One region of the Novosphingobium sp. CCH12-A3 genome, then DNA from elsewhere that is predicted to be linked to it. Evidence: riboswitches for the same ligand, from Rfam matches in the RefSeq annotation. Region 1 holds a riboswitch; the other holds the start of a gene.
What was found. A riboswitch is a leader RNA that binds a small molecule or an ion and turns the genes downstream of it on or off. The one in region 1 is predicted to bind cobalamin.

Region 1 (6,810 bases):
TCGGCAGAAAGGCGGCAGGTTGAGCAGACGACCACCGCTGGGCCGGGTTCGATCGCGCGCAGCATCAGAACCGGCTCCTCAGACCAAGGTAGACCGTACGCCCGAGGGCACCATAGCCGCCCGCTGTCTCGTAGCGCTTGTCCATGATGTTCTCAGCGCGGGCATTGATGGTCAGCCCTTCGGCAACCCGCCACGCGGCGCGAAGATCGACCAGCCAATAGGCTGGCAGCTCGGTGCTGCTGCCGGCCCGGTCGAAAGTCTCGCCCGAATAGCGGGCGGCCACACTGGCGCGCAGGCCCTTCGGCAGGTCCACCCCGCTTTCCAGATTGGCAAGATGGCGCGGCACGCGGGCAAGCTGACGGCCGATATCAGTGCTGCTGGGCGAACGGTCCTCCGCTTCGATCCAGCTGTAGTTTGCTGTCGCAAAGAGCACGCCAAGCTGCGCGCTGCCGGCCAGCTCCAGCCCCTTGGCGTGGGCCTTGCGCACGTTGGCGTAGTAGCCGAAGCGTGTGGTTGTCGTGCCGGGGATATAGCACGCGGCGGGCAAGGTGCCGGTGGTCGGACAGAAGGCGAAGTCGATCAGATTTTCGGTTTCCCGCTCGAACCAGGTCGCCGAAGCGTGGAAAACTTCGCCGAGTGACTGTTCGGCGCCGACCGACCAACCCTTGGCCTGCTCCGGTTGCAACACGGCAGAACCGTAAATGCTGAACAGCTGGTAGAGCGAAGGAGCCTTGAAGCCTTCATCATAGCTGGCGCGCAGCACAGTCTGCCCGGCGTTAGGCGTGTAGACTGCGCCTCCGGTAAGAACTGTGTTGCCGCCGAAGCGGGATTGGTCGTCGTGGCGCACACCGCCGTTCAGCGTCAGGCCGATGAGCGGGGTGAGGCGCAACTCGCCGTAGACGCTGTTCGTATCGGCGCTTTGCGGGACGAGGGCGTAATCGGCGGTATTGTTGCCGGGTGAGGCGCTGGTCATGCGCTGCTCCTCGCGTTCAGCCCCGAATTTGGCGCTGAGACCTTCTGCAAGCTTCAAGTTGCCTTGATATTCGAAACGGCGCACGCGGCCATGCGCATCGAAGTTCAAGGACCGGATCGAGCGCGCCGGATCGTAGTTCTCGCGGTCCGTTTCGGTCTGCAGCACGGCAATGCGGTTGGTGAGGCGCCCATCGAACAGGGCCAGATTGACACCTGCATAACCGGTCCATTCGGTGGTCAGGCCATAGGTACGCGCGTCCCCCGAGCTGCCATCGAATTCGTTGCGCGCATCGGCCAAATAGCCGCGCAAGTCGACCGACAGGTTTGGCGTGAGCTTGAGCGTGGCTGTGCCGCTGGCGGAAACGCGGCGGTAGCCATCGTCCTCCGTGCCGTTGCTGCGTGCGGAGATGCCATCGGTGGTGAAGGCGGAGCCCGCCACGCGCCAGTCGAGCAATGATCCGGCCCCGCCAATGCCAGCCTGGGCGTTGACCGTGGAGTGGGTGCCGGCTTCGACCGCCACGCTCCCTTCCAGCGGCTGTTCCGCGCGTCGCGTCAGTACGCTGACCACGCCGCCGATGGCATCGCTTCCCCACAGGATCGATTGCGGCCCGCGCAGGATTTCCACGCGCTCGATGTCGTCGATCAGCAGGTTGGAGAACGAATAGCCGCCGCCGGTGGCCGACGGATCGGAAATGCGCACACCGTCGATCACCATCACGGTCTGCGAGGAATCGGCGCCGCGGATGCGTAGCGATGTGGCGGTGCCAAAGCCACCATTGCGCGAAAGGCTGACGCCTGGCGTGCGCAGCATTAGATCGGTGAGCGCGATCGGCTGCTGGGCGCGGATCGCCGTTTCGTCAAGCACGGTTACGGTGGCAGAGACTGCGCTCTGCTCGACCGGGCTGCGCAAGGCAGTAACGACGATTGAAGGATCAGGCGCGTCCTCGGCTAAAGCGGGCGAGGCGAGTAGCGTGGCAAGCGAAACAACAGGAATATGGGCAGGACGCATGGTGCGGCTCCCTTCGGTACGAACGGCATGGACCTGCCGCTCAGACACGCGAAGGAAGCACGCGCCGGCATATGCACCGCAAGGCGCAACACGGCATCGCTTCCCGCACGGGGCTTCCCGGCAGGCAATGGCTGTCGTTGCGCGAGGGGTGTGCCGCCTTTGCAAGCCGGCAACCTCGAACGTCCGGTGCACCCTGCCCGAACGAAGAACGACCGCAACAGGCAGGTCTCCTGGCTCGCGGGTCAATGCCGGTCCGGCCGCCTTCTCAGGACGGTGAGGTCCCAATGGCGTAATTGGCCGGTCGGCTCGCCGCTTACAGTTGCAGGGGCAGCCGGAGTTTTACACCCCGTTCCCTTTTGATCCCCTCTCGGGGAACCTGTCGCGGCGGTGCAGGTAGCGACATGTTTTTGCTGCTGCAAGTGCGAATACTTGCGCAGATCAATTGCTTGGCTTATCCAGTCTTTCGCAACGGGTGCCCGAAAGGGCTTAATCGGGAAGTCCGGGCGGTGGTCGCAAGCCACCCAATCCGGCACTGCTCCCGCAACTGTAACCGGTAGCGCATCGCCATCATGCCATTGGGTTTCGGCCCGAGAAGGCGGCGAAAGGCGCGACGATCCGGAAGTCAGGAAACCGGCCTGTTGCGGTCGTTTCTCTGCGCGGGCGGGATGTACCGGGCGGACGAAGGCACACCCTTCGCGGACGACACTGTTGTGCGTTCTTGTCGGAGGGAGATCCGTGATGACCAGCACCTGAGATCCAGCCAGACGTGCGCGTCCGCACGTCTTGCCGATCCTGCGCATCACGCATGCGCACAATCAATTCATACCTGTTCACAGGAGGCCAATCATGGTCCGTATTTCGCGTCCTGATCTCGCGATGTTTGGCGCGCTTGCGATCGTCATGCTCGTAACCCGCACCCATTCGCTCAGCAATGTCATGCACCTGCCTGACACCAGCCTTGCCAGTTTCTTCGTCGGCGGTTTCTTCCTGCGCCGCGCGACTGCTTTTGCAGGGCTCTTCCTGCTCGCCTTTGCCATCGACGTGACAGTGATCGGCTGGTTCGGCCAGTCCAGCTTCTGCTTCACCCCTGCCTACTGGATGCTCGTTCCGGCCTACGGCACGATGTGGCTGGCCGGGCGCGCGGGCGCGGACAAGCTGGGCACCGAACCGTCATCACTGCTGGGGCTGCTGGCGCTGGTCAGCGTTGCCACGCTGGTTTCCGAGCTGTTCTCCAGTGGCGGATTCTACTTCCTCGGTGGCCGTTTTACCGATCCGACCGTCGCAGGCTTTATGCCCCGCCTCGCTCGCTATTTCCCACCGACCCTTGCGGCCACTCTGCTGTGGACCGCAACTGCAGCAGGCATCTATGCCTTGCTGGTCGCCGCGCGCCCCTCGCTTGCCTCACGAGCAGAGCAATGAGCGAAACCCCAGAGGCGCACCGCGAGCGCGCCCGCAAGCACAAGGCGGTGGTCGATGCCAAGATCGCCGCCGCCACGCGCGACAAAGGCCTGCTGCTGGTTCTCACCGGCAACGGCAAGGGCAAGTCCTCCAGCGCCTTTGGCATGGTGGCGCGGACGCTCGGCTACGGTCGCAAAGCGGCGGTGTTCCAGTTCATCAAGGGTGCGGAAAACGTCGGTGAACGCGCCTTCTTCGCCTCGCACCCCGATGTGATCTGGGAGAAGTGCGGCGAGGGTTTCACTTGGGAAACGCAGGATCGGACACGTGACATTGCCGCTGCGAGGGCGGGCTGGGAAAAGGCCAAAGCTGCGCTGGCCGAACCTGACATCAGCCTCGTCGTGCTCGATGAATTGACCTACCTCATCACCTACCGCTATCTCGCGCTCGATGAGATCATGCCCGCGATCGAGGCGCGACCGGCGATGCAGCACGTGGTCATCACCGGTCGTGCCGCAGACGATGCGCTGATTGCCGCCGCCGACGCCGTGAGCGCGATCCGCGACGTGAAGCATGCCTTCCGTGACGGCGTGCGCGCCCAAGAAGGGATCGATCGGTGACGACCGCATCTTGCCGAGCGTTGCTGGTCAGCGCGCCGGCTTCGGGGCAGGGCAAGACGACGGTCACGGCCGCTCTTGCCCGCCGCCACGTGCAGGCAGGGCGGCGGGTCCGCGTGTTCAAATTCGGCCCTGACTTCCTGGATCCGATGATCCTCGAACGCGCCTGCGGTGCACCGGTCTACCAGCTGGATCTCTTCATGGTGGGCGAGGCGCAATGTCGCCGTCTGTTGCATGAGGCTGCCCGCGAAGCAGACCTGATCCTTGTCGAAGGCGTCATGGGCTTGTTTGATGGCGATCCTTCCGCTGCGGACTTGGCCGTACGCTTTGGCCTGCCGGTGCTGGCGGTCATCGACGGTAGCGCCATGGCACAGACCTTCGGAGCGCTGGCGCATGGTCTTGCCACTTATCGCGATGACATCCGCGTGGTTGCAGCGCTGGCCAATCGCGTTGGCAGCGAGCGCCACGCCGCGATGCTGCGCGAAAGCCTACCGCCGGGAATGCGCTGGCTCGGTTCCATGCCCCCAAGCCCGGATGTGGCCTTGCCCGAACGGCACCTTGGTCTGGTACAGGCGGGAGAAGTGGGCGATATCGACTGCCGGATCGATGCAGCCGCAGCTTGCCTTGGTGATGATGCTCTATGGCTGCCTGAACCGGTGGCCTTCGCCACGGAGGTGACAGCGAGCGTGCCACCGCTGCTGGCGGGCTTGCGCATCGCCATAGCCCGCGCTGGGGCTTTTGCCTTCATCTATCCCGCCAATGTCGCGTGCCTTGAAGAGATGGGCGCGCAGGTGCTGTTCTTCTCGCCCATGGCCGATCAATCTCTTCCTGAATGTGATGCGCTATGGCTTCCAGGCGGCTATCCCGAACTTCATCTTGCAGAACTGTCGCAAAACCATTCGATGATTGCCGCGATCCGTGCGCATCATCGGGCGGGCAAACCGATTTTGGCGGAATGCGGCGGTATGCTTTACTGCCTTGATGAGCTCGATGACGGTAAAGGTCACAGCGCGCCGATGCTGAAGCTGATGCCTGGTAAGGGTATCATGCAAGGCCGTCTTGCGGCCCTCGGCTTGCAATCCGTCGAGTTGAATGGCGGCATATTGCGAGGCCACACGTTCCACTATTCTCGGCTCGAAACGACGGTCCGGCGCTATTGCGGCGCACAAGGCACGAAGGGCGCTGAGGGGGAAGCAATCTACCACTGTGGCAGCCTCTGGGCCAGTTACGTACACCTCTATTTTCAGTCCGCCATGTCGGCCGCCGCTTCAATCTTCCGGCCTCGCACAGCCGACGCGACCGGGTCGTGAACTGATTAACAGATGGCAGGAGCTGATGAAGCCATCATCAGCCTCGAACGTCCGCTGTCAAGGCGGGACCGGCTTTACTGGCGCTTTCGCAGATGCCTGGAACCTGGCGATGGTGCATTACCGAACACATCCTCCGGACTGACTCAGCTCAACAACGTCCGGTTTGCCTCCAAAACGCGTTCCTGATGTGTCAGCAACATCTCATAGGCTCTGCCCAAGGCGGTATGGATGATCGCCGGCCTCAGATTGACCTGGATTGCACCTCGTCTTGCCAACGCTGCTTCGCAGTACAAACCTTTCAGTGCTTCTGCTGCCAGGAATACCGCCTGATCGTGATAGGCCGCCTCATTTTTGAGCATGGACACGGCAATAGTCGCTCGAGTGTGGTCTATCCCCAATTCCTCGAAAAGCCGATCGCGAAGCTCTTCGCCTAGAAACGCCCCCTGCCGAAGGACCTTGTGTAGCTTGGACCGCAGCAGTCCGAGCTTGTCTGCCATATGCGCCAAGGGAATGGACTGGCGGGCGAGTTCACCATTGATCAGACGCTTGTATCTGCATTGCTCTGTTGCGGCACCGTTTGCATTCCTTTGGGCAAAAATCGGATTGAAGACCGTCTCCGGCGTGATTGCCCCATGCAGCATCGAAGTTCCCCTTTCACCGCATGGCATCACATCGGGGCTTTAACGGTCAACATTATAATCGACCTATCTCTCTGAAATGAATGCCAAACCCTTCCGCGCGGTGCGCGCAAAGCGCGACTCGCCCCTTGGCAAAGTGGTGCCAGGAAACGGGATCAGCATCGTCCGAAGTTGGTCCTACGATCCCCGATCTCGGGAATCCTATTCCCCACAGCCGCAATCACAGTCCCAAAGTCGCGCAATGCCGCACGCAGCGCGTCCCCACTCCATGGAATTCTCCTGCCAGCCAGCGTTTAGCCCATTGCCTCAAGGCCACAGCGGTCGCTCCCTGAAGCCACCCGCAGAAAACGCGGCGACCTTTCACGAATGGAGCCAGGACCAATGACAAGCAGTTGGAAAGGAAGGGGCAAAGCCCTTTTTCAGGGCGCGGCGATTTTAGCCATTGCCGCAGGTCTCGGAAGCGAGATGGCAATGGCTGGCACAGACCAGACTTTCAGCACCGCGCTGACAAAGTTCACCGGCTTCCTTCAAGGCTCGGGCGGCAAGATCATTACAGTCCTCAGCCTTGCTGGCGGGGTCGTCGGCCTCGCCGCCGGGCGTTTCAGCCTCGCACAGATCGCGATACCTGTCGGCGTGGGCGTCGGCGTGGGCACCGGCGTGCCGATCGTGACCGCCGCGATCACCGCGACGATCTGAACTTTGATCGGCTGTAGCTCACCAATCCCTCGGGACGTGACAGCTACAGCCGGAGGGTGGCGGCGTGACCATGCAGAGATACATCGTGCCTCAGCACCTAGACGATCCGGAACTGATCGGATTTTGGACTCTCGACGAGTTCCTTGGCCTGATCGTGCCGTTCGCCTGGGGGA
Region 2 (6,810 bases), on a different contig from region 1:
GGTGGATGCGTCCAGGATCTTGTTGCGCCCCCGCGAAGGCGGGGGCCTCGGTCGGTTTACGCCGATGTTCCGTAACAACACCGAGGTCCCCGCCTTCGCGGGGACGCAGGATTTCGGAACGAGGCGCAGGCGCTTTCATCAGTATCTGGTGCGGATGCCGATATAGGCAGAGCGGCCCCAGGTGCCGTAGTCGGCGACGGTCTGGTAATTCACGTCGAACACGTTCTCGACACGGCCGTAGAGTTCCACCTTCTCGGTCAGGGGGAAGCTGGCGCGCACGGTGGTCAACGCGTAGCCATCGAGGCGGCGGGTGTTCGACGCGTTGTCAAAGCTGTCTCCGACGAGGCGCAAGTCGGCACCGAGGGCGAGGCCCGCGAGGGGAGATGTCCAGTCGCTCGAGAGGGTCAGCGCGTGGGCAGGACGGCGCGCGAGGTCCTTGCCGAAGTTGGCGGTGCCGCGCGTGCGGTTCTCGGTTTCGAGGTAGGTGTATGCGGCCTGCAGGTGGAGCGTGTCGGTAGGACGCGCGCCGAGTTCGGCTTCGACGCCCTGTGCGCGGGCAAGGCCGACGTTGTCGTAGAGGCCGAAAGGACGCGTGGCACAGGCGTTGAGGCTGGCGCAAGATACGAAGGTGATCAGGTTGCGGCTATCGCGGCGGAAGACCGTGACCGCAGCGTGAAGCTTGCCGTAGGGCGCGCCCCATTCGAGGCCGGCGTCGTAGCTCTTGCTGCGTTCGGGGTTGAGCGCGGCGTTGCCATAGTTTGAAAGCAGCTGGTAGAGCGTCGGGGCCTTGAAGCCCTCGCCATAGCTGGCGCGCAGGCGGAGGTTATCGACCAATTCGAACGCGCCGTTGGCACCGAAGGTCCAGGCCGTGCCGAACCGGCTGTGATCGTCAATGCGGACACCGGCGGCGAGGCTGGCGCGATCGCTGCTCCAGCCAAGCAGGGCGTGGCCCGAGGTGAGGTTGGCCTTGGCCTGTGCATCGAAAGTGCTCGAGAAGCGCGTCCATTCGCTGTCACCGCCGAAATCGAGCGTGAAATCGGCAGGCAGGTTGACGCGGCCCGTCAGGTCAACGCGCTCCGAGCGGCCCTTGTAGCCGTAGGACGGATCAGTGCCGAAAGTCGGGTCGTAGTAGTCGCGCTTGGTATCCGAGATCGCGAAGCCGGTGTTGAGCGTGAGATTGCTGCCGGTGTAGCGCAGGCCGACGCGGCCCGAGGCTTGGCGGGTGGTCTGGTATTCGGGGGTATCGCCGAACACGAGGTAGGTCGGCGGGCCGAAACCGTCGATGTCGGTGCGGGTGTCGGCGTAGCGGGCAGTGGCGACGATCGCGAGGTCTTGCGACAGGTTCACGCGGCCCCTTCCCCCGACGCGCCACTGGCGGAAGCCATCGGGTTCGGTGCCGACCGCTGCGGCCGAGACGCCATCGCTGCGGCTGTAGCCGCCGTTGAGGGTGAGCGCACCGAAGTCTGACGCGATGCCTGCTGCAGCATCGGCGAGATAGCTGTCGTTCGCGCCCAGTTCGGCACTGGCTTCAATGCCGTTGAGTTCGCGCGACTGGACCGCGATCACGCCGCCGATGGCCGCGCTGCCCCAGACGATGGAGTTGGAGCCGCGCAGCACGTCGATCCGCTCGACGCCGCCGGGGGTCAGCGTACCGAAGTCAAAGCCGCCCGAGGGGGCCGAGACGTCTTCGAGGCGAACGCCATCGACGAGGACGAGGACCTGCTCGGCATCCGAGCCGCGCAAACGCACGCCGGTGAAGCTGCCGGGGCCGCCGTTGCGGGTAATTGTCAGGCCGGGGACGCGTTCGAGGACGCGGGTGATGTCGGGGCCCTGGATCGACTGGATTTCGTCGGCGGTGATGACGGTGACGGGCTGGCCGGTCTTGCTGAGCGGGGTTTCGCTGCCGGTGGCAATGACGGTGATGGTTGCCGGGTCGATCTTGTAGTCAGCCACGACGACGTCGTCCGTACCTTGGGCAAGCGCAGGCGTCGCAAGGGTAAGGGCAGAAACGGAAAGCAGGTACTTCTTCACAGGACGCAACTCCGGCCACGAACGGTTGATGCCGTCCATGGCGAGAGGTGCGCTGGGCCATGAATCTGGCGCGCCTCGTCGCGTGCGCCCGGTACACCCCGCCCGGCCGCGGAACGACTACCATCGGCAGGTTTCCTGGCTCCCGGGTCATCGCCCGCTGCCCGCCTTCCCAGTACCGGGGATCGAATCCGGCACCAGTGGCATCACTGGACAGCGCGCTCTCCGGTTACAGTTGCGGGGGCAGCGCCGGATTTGAACCGGCTTCCCTCTTAGCCCGTGTTACCGGGCACCGTTGGCGTCGGCGCGGGGAACTAGCGGGAACTTTGCTGCGCTGCAAGAGGAACTACGTACTTCGGGGCAGGTTTGCTGCCCAATTCATTCTCACGCAAAGCCGCAAAGACGCGAAGATGCCGCGCAGGTTCGATAGGACAGCCATCACCTCCTGCGGCGATTATCCAAGAGCATTGCCTGCGGCAGCGCACGACCTCTTTGCGTCTTCGCGTCTTTGCGTGAGGTTTTCCGATCTGAGCGCCAGGCCGTGGGCTCGCCAGTTAACCGGATCGCAGGAGCTTGTGCCGCATCGGGACAGCGGGAAATGCGGCCGTGCGCGAGGGGGCGCAAAAGGTTAGCGCAATTGAGGATTTTCAGGATTCAGCCCAGCCCCATGCCTCTCGAGCTTGCCTATCGCCCGATCGAACTGCCCGGCGTGGCAGCGACGGCTTATGGCGAGCAGCGTCCGCTCGATTTTGCGGCGCGGATCCGGCGCCGGGATATGCGCTCGATCCGCAACGCCTTGCGCGCGCCTTCGCTGATGCGGCAGCGGCTGGGCGGCGTGGCGATGTTCGGCGTGCTGGGTCTGCTGCTCGGGCCGACCGGGTGGGGCGAACCGGGCGGCGTTCAAGCGGCTGTCGCGCGCGCGCAGATGGCGGGACTGCAACCGTTCGAGCGCGGGGGTGACAGCTTTCCGGGCTCGGCGTTCTACTGGCTCGACACCAGCGACAGCGGGCTGATCGCGCCGACAGAAGCGCAGGCGAAATGGGACCAGAGCCATTCGGATGCCGAGATCCTCTCGGCCCGTCCGGTGTCGGCGGCCGGGTCGAGCGAGGACCGCTGGCGGGCTCTGCAGTGCCTGACCGCAGCAATCTATTATGAGGCGGCGAGCGAGCCTGACGGCGGGCAACGCGCGGTGGCGCAAGTGGTGCTCAACCGCGTGGCGCATCCGGCATGGCCGAACACGGTGTGCGGCGTAGTCTACCAGGGGTCGGAGCGGCCGGGGTGCCAGTTCTCGTTCGCGTGCGATGGCTCGCTGGCGCGCAAGCCGATGAAGGCATTCTGGGACCGGGCGCGGCGCGTGGCCGCCGATGCGCTGGCCGGCTATGTCTATGCGCCGGTGGGACTGGCGACGCATTATCATACGACGGCGGTGCATCCCTACTGGGCGCCGAGCCTTTCGTTCATCGGCACGATCGGGGCGCATCGCTTCTATCGCTGGGCAGGGGCAGCGGGGCGTCCGGCGGCGTTCACCGCGCGCTATCTCGGCGGCGAGCCGATTGCCGCGCCGCATCCGCGCACATGGACGCCCTCGCCCGTCGACATTGCCGATCCGCTGGCGCTGGAGAAGGCGTTCGAGGAAGGGCGGATCGTGGCGCCGGGTGCTGCGACTGCGACACCGGCTGCGGCCATCTCGCAAGTCGCCCCGACGCAGAACCTAGTCCGCCCGCAGGTGCTGCCCGGCGTGAAGGCGGGCGCTACCGGAGCGCCCGTTTCGGGCAGTGGCTCCGTGCTGCCGGGGTACGAGAACGCCAACAAGTGGATCGCGCAGCCGGGGGCTTGAGCAGACGCCGAAGTCTGCTCATGCTGAGCTTGTCGAAGCATCTGATGCTGCGCCTGCGTCCTTCGACAGGCTCAGGAAGAGCGGGTTCGGGATTGCGCAGACCTGTTCCATTCCGCTCGTCGCAAATCTGTTTCAGGACGGGTGGTTATTCGTTCCTTTACCGTGTCGTCACACACACTCTTAGCGCAGGTGGGTCTAGGGCGGGGTCGTGGAGAACGGCACCGATTGTCCCCGGCGCCGTCAGAGAGTTGAGGCACCATGCTGCGATTTGCGCCCCGTTACGGCATCATTTCCCCCTGTCTTTCGCGACGGATCCAGGCGCGACACCTGCGGGCGATAAACGACAATGGTACGGGATCTCAGTGCCACGACGAGGCGCTGGACACCGCGCTCCGCATGTTCGCCGCGCATGGATTTGCAGCAGCAGCGCGCGCACGAGACGCTGCGGTCATTGCCGAACGCAGCGGCGAGCCGAACCGCGTGGAATTCTGGGTCGAGGTCTGTGCAACACTCGACCGGCGGATGGCGCGCGACTTCCTGAAGCGCAAGCACAGCTGATCCGCGCAAGAGTTTGCGGAGAGGAAAAACAAAAGGGAGCCCCGGTGGAGACGCCGGGGCTTTTTGCTGGTCGGATAGTTTGCGCCCCAACCTTGCATTGCGGGGTTGCGCAACACCTCGGAAACAGACCTTTTGCTATTGCGAACTGATATCACAAAAACCCCGGATATAGCGGGTTTTCGCGGTTGCATTCGTGTGCGCGCGGGCCTAGGGCCCGATTCATTCTGCCAGAACCTTCCTGTCTCGCGGGGCACGGGAGGGACCTGGGCGAAAGCTCTGCTGGCATTTGTATGCTTGTCCCCGCGAACGGGAAAGGACCGTAGAGCATGGCACGCAAGAAGATCGCGCTTATCGGCGCAGGCAATATCGGGGGCACGCTGGCCCACCTCGCCGCCCAGAAGGAACTGGGTGACATCGTCCTGTTCGACGTGGTCGAAGGCGTGCCGCAGGGCAAGGCGCTCGACCTTTCGCAGTGCGGCCCGGTCGAAGGCTTCGACGCCAAGATCACCGGCACCAACGACTATGCCGACATTGCCGGTGCCGACGTGATCATCGTGACCGCAGGCGTTGCCCGCAAGCCGGGCATGAGCCGCGAAGACCTGCTCGGCATCAACCTCAAGGTGATGAAGGCTGTTGGCGAAGGCATCCGTGACAACGCGCCCGACGCTTTCGTCATCTGCATCACCAACCCGCTCGACGCGATGGTCTGGGCGCTGCGCGAATTCTCCGGCCTGCCGCACAACAAGGTCGTCGGCATGGCCGGCGTGCTCGACTCGGCGCGCTTCAGCACGTTCCTCGCCTGGGAATTCGGCGTCTCGATCCGCGACGTGAACACGTTCGTGCTTGGTGGCCACGGCGACACCATGGTGCCCGTCACCCAGTACTCGACGGTCAACGGCATTCCGGTGCCCGACCTCGTCAAGATGGGCCTGTCCACCCAGGAGAAGATCGACGCGATCGTGCAGCGCACCCGTTCGGGCGGCGGCGAGATCGTCGGCCTGCTCAAGACCGGCTCGGCGTTCTACGCCCCGGCCGCTTCGGGCATCGCCATGGCCGAAGCCTACCTCAATGACCAGAAGCGCATCCTGCCCTGCGCTGCCTACGTCGATGGCCAGTACGGCGTTGACGGCCTCTACGTTGGCGTGCCCGTGCTGATCGGCGCGAACGGCGTTGAGCAGGTGATCGAGATCGAGCTGGACGACGAAGCCAAGTCGAACCTCCAGGTCTCGGTCGACGCGGTCAAGGAACTGCTGGAAGCCTGCAAGGGCATCGATAGCTCGCTGGCTTAATTTGGTAGGATGACGTGCGCCCCCGCGCAGGCGGGGGCCTCAGTCGGTTTACGCAGGTGTTGCGTAACAACACCGAGGTCCCCGCCTTCGCGGGGACGCAATATCCGGAAGTGATTGATGTCCATTCTCGTCGACAAGAACACCAAGGTCATCACGCAGGGGATGACCGGCAAGACCGGCAGCTTCCACACGCAGGCTGCGCTTGACTACGGCACGCAGATGGTTGGCGGCGTGACCCCCGGCAAGGGCGGCACGACCCACATCGGCCTGCCGCAGTTCGATACCGTGGCCGAGGCCAAGGCCGTCACCGGTGCGACCGCATCATGCGTCTACGTGCCGCCTTCGGGCTGCGCCGACGCCATCCTCGAGGCGATCGATGCCGAGATGGAGCTGATCGTGGCGATCACCGAGGGCGTGCCCGTGCTCGACATGGTCAAGGTCAAGCGCGCGCTGTCGGGTTCGAAGAGCCGCCTGATCGGTCCGAACTGCCCCGGCGTGCTGACGCCCAACCAGTGCAAAATCGGCATCATGCCCGGTTCGATCTTCAAGGAAGGCTCTGTCGGCGTGGTCTCGCGCTCGGGCACGCTGACCTATGAGGCGGTGTTCCAGACCTCGGCCATCGGCCTTGGCCAGACCACCGCTGTCGGCATCGGCGGGGACCCGGTCAACGGCACCAACTTCATCGACGTGCTCGAACTGTTCCTGGCCGACGAAGCCACCAAGTCGATCATCATGATCGGCGAGATCGGCGGCGATGCCGAGGAGCAGGCCGCACAGTTCCTGATCGACGAGGCCAAGCGTGGCCGCAAGAAGCCGATGGCCGGCTTCATCGCGGGCCGCACCGCGCCTCCGGGCCGCCGCATGGGCCATGCCGGCGCCATCGTATCGGGCGGCAAGGGCGATGCTGAAAGCAAGATCGCGGCCATGGAAGCCGCCGGCATCAAGGTCTCCGCCTCGCCCTCGCTGCTGGGCGAGACGCTGGCCGAGGTGCTGAAGGGCTGAGGCCAAAAGCTACCGCCCGGATAGGTTACCTTGCGTAAGGTGCCACCGGGCGGATGCTTGAAGATTTCAGGGTAGACACCGCAACGGAAGCGGCCT

Region 2: it holds a riboswitch for cobalamin, as region 1 does, so the genes downstream of both, AX703_RS10690 (TonB-dependent siderophore receptor) here and AX703_RS03895 (TonB-dependent siderophore receptor) in region 1, are expected to answer to the same signal.

The regions. Positions count from the first base shown of each region.
Region 1 covers NZ_LSIA01000053.1:24,177-30,986, reverse strand. The annotation lists gene AX703_RS03900 (DUF1636 domain-containing protein) at 1-65, opposite strand, end outside; gene AX703_RS03895 (TonB-dependent siderophore receptor) at 65-1,981, opposite strand; cobalamin riboswitch at 2,184-2,376, opposite strand; cobalamin riboswitch at 2,435-2,635, shown strand; gene AX703_RS03890 (hypothetical protein) at 2,828-3,400, shown strand; gene cobO (cob(I)yrinic acid a,c-diamide adenosyltransferase) at 3,397-3,996, shown strand; gene AX703_RS03880 (cobyrinate a,c-diamide synthase) at 3,993-5,303, shown strand; gene AX703_RS03875 (hypothetical protein) at 5,447-5,944, opposite strand; gene AX703_RS03870 (hypothetical protein) at 6,308-6,637, shown strand; gene traL (type IV conjugative transfer system protein TraL) at 6,708-6,810, shown strand, end outside.
Region 2 covers NZ_LSIA01000136.1:767-7,576, forward strand. The annotation lists gene AX703_RS10690 (TonB-dependent siderophore receptor) at 139-2,070, opposite strand; cobalamin riboswitch at 2,139-2,340, opposite strand; gene AX703_RS10695 (cell wall hydrolase) at 2,696-3,865, shown strand; gene AX703_RS10700 (hypothetical protein) at 4,124-4,423, shown strand; gene mdh (malate dehydrogenase) at 4,750-5,712, shown strand; gene sucD (succinate--CoA ligase subunit alpha) at 5,830-6,714, shown strand.